One region of the Lutispora sp. QWL-02 genome, then DNA from elsewhere that is predicted to be linked to it. Evidence: a T-box and tRNA genes for the amino acid it is inferred to sense, from the RefSeq annotation. Region 1 holds a T-box; the other holds one or more tRNA genes.
What was found. A T-box is a leader RNA that pairs with one kind of tRNA and senses whether it is charged. The one in region 1 lies ahead of serS (serine--tRNA ligase), so its partner is inferred to be a tRNA-Ser.

Region 1 (3,426 bases):
GCCTTTCTGTAGTTCTCCCTTTTTCTTAAAATGGTGATCCAGCTCAGCCCTGCTTGAGCAGATTCCAATACAAGAAATTCAAATTGCTTTTTGTCATCAAATGCAGGGACGCCCCATTCTTCATCATGGTATTTTATGTACAGCTGATCCTCACCGCACCAATTGCATCGCTTCATAAAAAGCTTCTCCTTAATTTATTGGCATACATGCCAATGTATTACATTGACCTTTTAGAAAATTATATCCTTCTTTAAAGCCTCTGTCCAGAATAAAGAAAAAGCGCCGAAACCTGATTACCGGTTTCAGCGCCATCCTGCTACTTCTTTATTTTGTCTACCCCGCCCATATAAGGCCTTAGGACCTCTGGCACCAATACGCTGCCATCCTCCTGCTGGAAGTTTTCCAATATAGCGGCTACTGTTCTTCCTATCGCTACTCCTGAGCCATTCAGGGTGTGAACAAACCTGGCCTTGGCCTTCGGGTTTTCCTTAAATTTTATATCAGCCCTTCTTGCCTGGAAATCTTCAAAGTTGCTGCAGCTTGATATTTCTACATACCTGTTATAGCTGGGCATCCACACTTCCAAATCATAGGTCTTGGCAGATGAAAATCCTATATCCCCTGCGCTCAGGCATACTACTCTATAGGGCAAGCCCAAAAGTTGCAGAATCCTTTCTGCATCATTCGTAAGTGACTCAAGCTCTTCGTAGGAATTATCCGGATGAGCAAATTTCACAAGCTCTACCTTGTTAAACTGATGCTGCCTTATGAGCCCTCTGGTATCTCTTCCTGCAGAGCCGGCTTCTGCTCTGAAGCAAGCGCTGTAGGCAGTATATTTTATAGGAAATTCCACGCCTTCCAATATTTCTTCTCTGTGTATGTTGGTCACAGGAACCTCTGCGGTAGGTATGAGATAATAGTCCGTATTGTTTACTTTAAACATATCTTCCTCAAATTTAGGAAGCTGGCCTGTTCCCTGCATGCTCCTGCTGTTGGCCATATAGGGAGGCAGTATCTCGGTATATCCATTTGCCGTATGAGTATCCAGCATGAAGTTTATCAATGATCTTTCAAGCCTGGCGCCCAAGCCTCTGTAGAATGTGAACCTGGCACCTGTGACCTTTCCTGCGGTGGCGAAATCCAATATGCCCAAGTCCTCTCCTATATCCCAATGAGCCTTGGGTTCATAGGGGAATTCAGTGGGCTCTCCCCATCTCCTTATTTCCTTGTTGTCCGCGTCGGATTTGCCGTCAGGGATGCTGTCATTGGGAGTATTAGGGATGGTCAAGAGTTCTTGATTGATTTCATCCTCTATCTCCCTTACTTTGTCATCATCTTCCTTTATTCTATCGGAAACTGCCTTCATCTCAGCAATCAGCCCATCCGCATTTCCTCTTGCCTTCTTGATCTTGGCTATTTCTTCGGATACTTTATTCCTTTGAGCCTTCAGATCTTCAACGGCAGCCAAGAACGCCCTTCTTCTTTCATCCAATTCAAGTATCTTCCCGACCCTGTATTCTCCGCCTCTTCTTTTCAGCTTTCTTATTACTTCTTCTGCATTAGCTCTTATTTCTTTAATGTCAAGCATAAAATTACCTCCTTAAAATTTTTGGTAAAAAAATAAACCTTCCGTCCCCACAAAAGGGACGAAAGGTAATCCGCGTTGCCACCCTAGTTAACAGCATCAGCAGATGCTGCTCTCTCAAAAATCTAACGGTTTCACCGCTCCTGCTCATCACAGGCCGCTCCGGGACGGAATTCAATGTCTTGCATATCGGCTTTCACCATCCGCCGACTCTCTTTATAGCAGTTTCATCTACTTTTTCCCATCAATGCATTTTGCTATATAGTTTTTTTCATTTTACTACTTATTATTAAATTTTTCAAGCAGTTTATGCAAAAGTTTCGAAAGCCAATGTATTACTCAGATCCCTGCTCTACTCCTGAGCTCTGAGTTCTGAATCCTGAGTCCTATTAATACGCCTTTGCTACATAGATCATATGCTCAGCTTTTTTGCCGCAGAAGGGACATGTATCCCCCAATTCCTCCTGTTCAAAGGGCAAGCATCTTATGGTAGCCGATGTCTCTTCCTTCAGCTTATCTTCGCATTCCCTGCTTCCGCACCACATGGTTTTTACAAAGCCGGGAGTTTCTTTCATTATTCTCTTTATTTCCTCATAATCAGTGGTAGTGTAAGTTTTTTCTTCCCTATTCTTTAATGCCATATTAAACATGTTTTGATGGATGTCATCCAATATTTCCCCGATCTTTTGGGTCAAGCCATCCATAGATATCGTAAATTTCTCAAGAGTATCCCTTCTCACTGCAGTAACTTGATTCTTTTCAATATCCTTCGGACCTATTTCAAGTCTGAGGGGCACACCCTTCATTTCCCAATAGTTAAACTTCCAGCCCGGGCTGTAGGTATCCCTGTCATCCATTTCAACTCTGAAGTTCTTTGCCAATTCGCTCTTTATTTCATAAGCCTTATCCAATACGCCTTCCTTATGGAATGCTATAGGCAGGATAACAACCTGAACAGGTGCAACCCTCGGAGGCATCATCAGCCCTCTGTTATCTCCATGCACCATTATGATGCCGCCTATCAATCTGGTGGATATGCCCCAGGAGGTGCTCCAGCCGTATTTTCTTATCCCGTCCTTATCAAGGAATTGTATATCAAACATCTTTGCAAAATTCTGCCCCAGATTATGAGAGGTTCCTGCCTGCAAAGCCTTGCCGTCATGCATCATAGCTTCCATGGTATAGGTCTTGTTGGCTCCCGCAAACCTTTCCTTCTCACTCTTTTCCCCCAATATAACAGGCATGGCCAATTCGTCCTCTGCTACCTGTCTGTAAACCTCAAGCATCCTCAAGGTTTCTTCCTGTGCTTCCTCTTCAGTTGCATGAACTGTATGTCCTTCCTGCCACAGGAATTCAGCAGTTCTCAAGAATGGCCTGGTAGTCTTTTCCCATCTTATAACATTGCACCACTGATTGATAAGAACCGGTAAATCCCTATAGGATTGAACCCATTTTGAATACATGGTACAAATTATAGTCTCTGATGTAGGCCTTATAAACAGCTTTTCTGCCAATCTTTCGTTGCCGCCGTGAGTGACCCATAAAACCTCTGGTGCGAAGCCTTCGAAGTGGTCCGCTTCCTTCTTTAGAAAGCTTTCTGGTATGAGCAAAGGAAAATAGGCGTTTTTGTGCCCTGTTTCTTTAAATCTTCTGTCTGCTACTCTTTGTATGCCTTCCCATACTCCATAACCATAGGGTTTTATGACCATGCACCCTTTAACGGGAGCGTAATCCACCATATCAGTTTTTAGTATTACATCTGTGTACCATTGAGAGAAATCCTCTTCCATAGGGGTAATCTCTTTTACAAAATCCTGTTCCTTCTTATTTTCCATAAAAAA
Region 2 (3,426 bases), 120 kb from region 1:
TCCCGAGGGACAGGGATAGAATAACACCATAAAGGCTTTTATGATGAGATTGAAATAATCATTATCATAATAAGAAGGCTGTTTGGCATCATATGATATGCCGAGCAGCCTTTTTATATATTTTCCCCTGTATTCTGTTGGCAACAATTTTTTTACTCAGGCTTAATCACCTTTATTGCCGTCTATTTTTAAGCTGCCGGTAAATGATCATAAGGGTTTGCTTATGCAAATAATCCAGCTGCATGTCATATAGATAGGATGTATCTTCAATACAAGAGGTAAAATCTACCGTCGTATCTAATAGCTGCATAAAGGTATAGCTTGGAACATAAAAACAGCCGTCAATATATTCCGGCGCGGTGCCGTCAAGCGTAACCTTTCCAACGACAATATCAGTATTGTTCGCATTGTAGGTAATGATCTGCCCATTGATTTTTACTGTTCGGCTTATTAGGAAGCGTCATCTCAATTAGCTGGGAGTTCAAAGCGGGCTGCAAATATGTTTTTCGGATAGCCGGACGGTTTTTTAGCCCCATGCGCTTCATGATTTCGCCAGCCGATAGCTCATCATTGCCCAGTTTATCTAAGAATAGCTGAATATACGGGTTGATTCTTTCAGTAGGCATTTGATCGCCTTCAATCTCTATAAGGGTGTCGAGAATTGCTTGCAGCAAAAACTCTATAAACGGCGTGGCATTTGCAATCCTGTCCGCTTCACTAAGAGCAGCATAATAAACATCCTGCCTTTCTTGTATGACTGTTTCTACAGGTATCCATGCAAATATTGGCTTCCATTGGTACAGTAACAGAGTGTTCCACATTCTTCCCATGCGGCCATTCCCATCTGCAAAGGGATGGATAAACTCAAATTCATAATGAAATACACAGCTTTTAATCAGAGAATGCACCTTTGTGGTTTCTGTCCAACGCAGGAGGTTGGCGATATGCTGAGACACCAGATCAACTGGCGGCGCCATGTGTATAACCTTTTCTCCCTTAAATACGCCTACACCGCCAGAACGAAAGCGCCCTGCTTCTTTTACCAGATCATTCATCAGGATACCGTGTGCTTTAAGTAAATCGTTAACTGAATGGTGAGTTATCTTATATCATGCCCGCCATCCAAGGTGATGATGCAAGATAAATAGCAGGCATTGCACGGAGCAAACCCCAGGTAGCCGATAAAGTTGCAATTGCATTAGGGTGGATAAACAGAGGTTATGATATATCCTTGATACTTAACTTTGTCGGCTTAGCTGCATCCACCTATTATGAATACATAAAAAAACAGCTGCTACACAGCTAACTATTTGTTAGTTGTGCAACAGCCCCCTCCTTATAAAAAAGCATCAGTAGCCATTGATAACGTCATTTCTCTCAAAAATGAAAAATGTCACAATAATGTCACAATTACAGGCACGGAAAATTAAAAAAAGTTGCAAGATATAAAACCTTACAACCCTTAATTCATAATGGCGGAGAGAGAGAGATTCGAACTCTCGGTAGGGTATTAGCCTACACACGATTTCCAGTCGTGCGCCTTAGACCAGCTCAGCCATCTCTCCGTTTGCTGCTCGCACTATGTTATTATACTAAAAAAAAATCTAATTGGCAACATGAAAATTTATCAAAGCGGTAAATACATCTCATATTGCTCTATTTTTTCTTTTTCAAAGCCCAATTTCTTATAAAATCCGTAGAGAGCATAGTTGTTTGGAAAGCTTGCACCAAGCTTTATCAAATTCAATCTTTCCGCTGCATCGCTTAAAAGGCTTGTTGCAATTCCTTTTCCTCTATGTTTCCTATCTACCCAAATCAAATTAATCCTGCCGAATTCATTTATGCTCAGTATTCCGATCAGTTTATCCCCATCAAATGCTCCGTAGTTATGCTGCCCTTCTGATCTTTCAATATAAGGGAAATCATTCTGCCAGTTGATATGGACATCACCCATAAGCTCTCTTGATTCTTCCAATCCATTAAAATCAATGGGTCTTATATAATGCTTTTTATCCAAGTGTTTCAAATTGCTCAAATCCGACAATTTAAAGTACTGCAAATCATAGACTTTTTCATAGCCATGCTTTTTATAAAAGTTCATAGCCCTGTCATTCCCTACGATGGTTTCAAGCATCATCTGACTGCAGCCTTCGCTGATTGCTCTTTCCTTGTGAAGATAAAAGAGTTCATCTGCAATTCCTTTTCCTCTATAATCAGGGATTATGCATAAAGCTCCGCACCTCATAGTTTTTATCCCCTGATAATCTTTTATTCCTCCGAAGACCAAACCCGCGGGACCTTTTTCTTCTACTGCGATAAAGGAATTTTTCAGTTCATTGCCTTCGCAGCCAAAAAATCTTTTTCTAAAGGCTTCCAAAGGCAGATGCAGCTTTACGATATAGTCTGAAAAGCCTTCATTAAAACATTTGTACACCAACTCAAAGTCTACATCATTGCAGTTTTTATAAGACATATGCAATCCCCCCTAATAATATAACAGTATTTTTGCTCTATATCTCCATATGAGCTTTAGAAAACAGTATTTCCCGCCATCCTGGGAAAGCTTGAATAAGATCCTTCAGGCAAAGCCTTCAGGATGACAGGCATTAATAGCAATGAAGCCTCGTTTTATTGTAATGATTATATCATAATTTTGGACCATCAAAAACTAAAATATTGAAAAAGCAGGCAAACCTGCCTGCTTTTAACACTGGGTGAAGTCTCGTTCAACTTTAGTCTGAGCTTTCGGTCAATTTTACTTGGATGGTTTTATACCTGTTAAGCTCGCCATAGGCCTCTACCTTAAGGACATCTCCTACCTTATGGCCTCTAATGATTTCAATCAGCTGCTCTATAGTATCAACTTTTTTGTCGTCTATTTTGGTTATTATGTCCCCAATCCTGAGTCCCGCCTTTTCAGCTCCGCTTCCCTGTACAACGCCTCTGACCAGTATTCCCTGCGGCACGTTGTACTGCTTGGCAGTCTGAGCATCTACCGTTGAGCCCTGAATTCCAAGATAGGGCCTTGCTACTTTCTTGTTTTCTATAAGCTGCTGTATTATCGGTTTCGCTTCATTTATGGGTATTGCAAATCCCATACCCTCAACTTTGCTCTCTATAAGCTTCAGCGTGTTTATGCCTACAACCTTGCCCTCAGAGTTTACCAAAGCGCCGCCGCTGTTGCCGGGGTTTATGGCTGCATCTGTCTGGATAAGGGTCATGTTCTTGTCGCCTACAAATATCTTTCTATCCAAGCCGCTTATTATTCCTGCGGTGACAGAGCCTGCATAATCTGTTCCCATAGGGCTGCCTATAGCTACTGCAAGCTCTCCGACTTCAAGGGTTGATGAATCCCCCAATTCTGCATAGGGCAGGTTCTTTTCTTCAACCTTTATAACGGCCAGATCTGTCTGGGCATCCTTGCCT

Region 2: it encodes a tRNA-Ser, which carries the amino acid that the T-box ahead of serS (serine--tRNA ligase) is inferred to sense. The anticodon was not compared.

What each region holds. Positions count from the first base shown of each region.
Region 1 covers NZ_CM177762.1:379,517-382,942, forward strand. Annotated here, with positions in the region: gene AC4HCY_RS01585 (DNA-3-methyladenine glycosylase I) at 1-176, opposite strand, end outside; gene serS (serine--tRNA ligase) at 317-1,588, opposite strand; T-box leader at 1,640-1,842, opposite strand; gene proS (proline--tRNA ligase) at 1,975-3,420, opposite strand.
Region 2 covers NZ_CM177762.1:264,265-267,690, forward strand. Annotated here, with positions in the region: gene aspS (aspartate--tRNA(Asn) ligase) at 1-32, shown strand, start outside; gene AC4HCY_RS01120 (Fic family protein) at 393-1,055, opposite strand; tRNA gene AC4HCY_RS01125 (tRNA-Ser) at 1,474-1,565, opposite strand; gene AC4HCY_RS01130 (GNAT family N-acetyltransferase) at 1,628-2,473, opposite strand; gene AC4HCY_RS01135 (S1C family serine protease) at 2,733-3,426, opposite strand, start outside.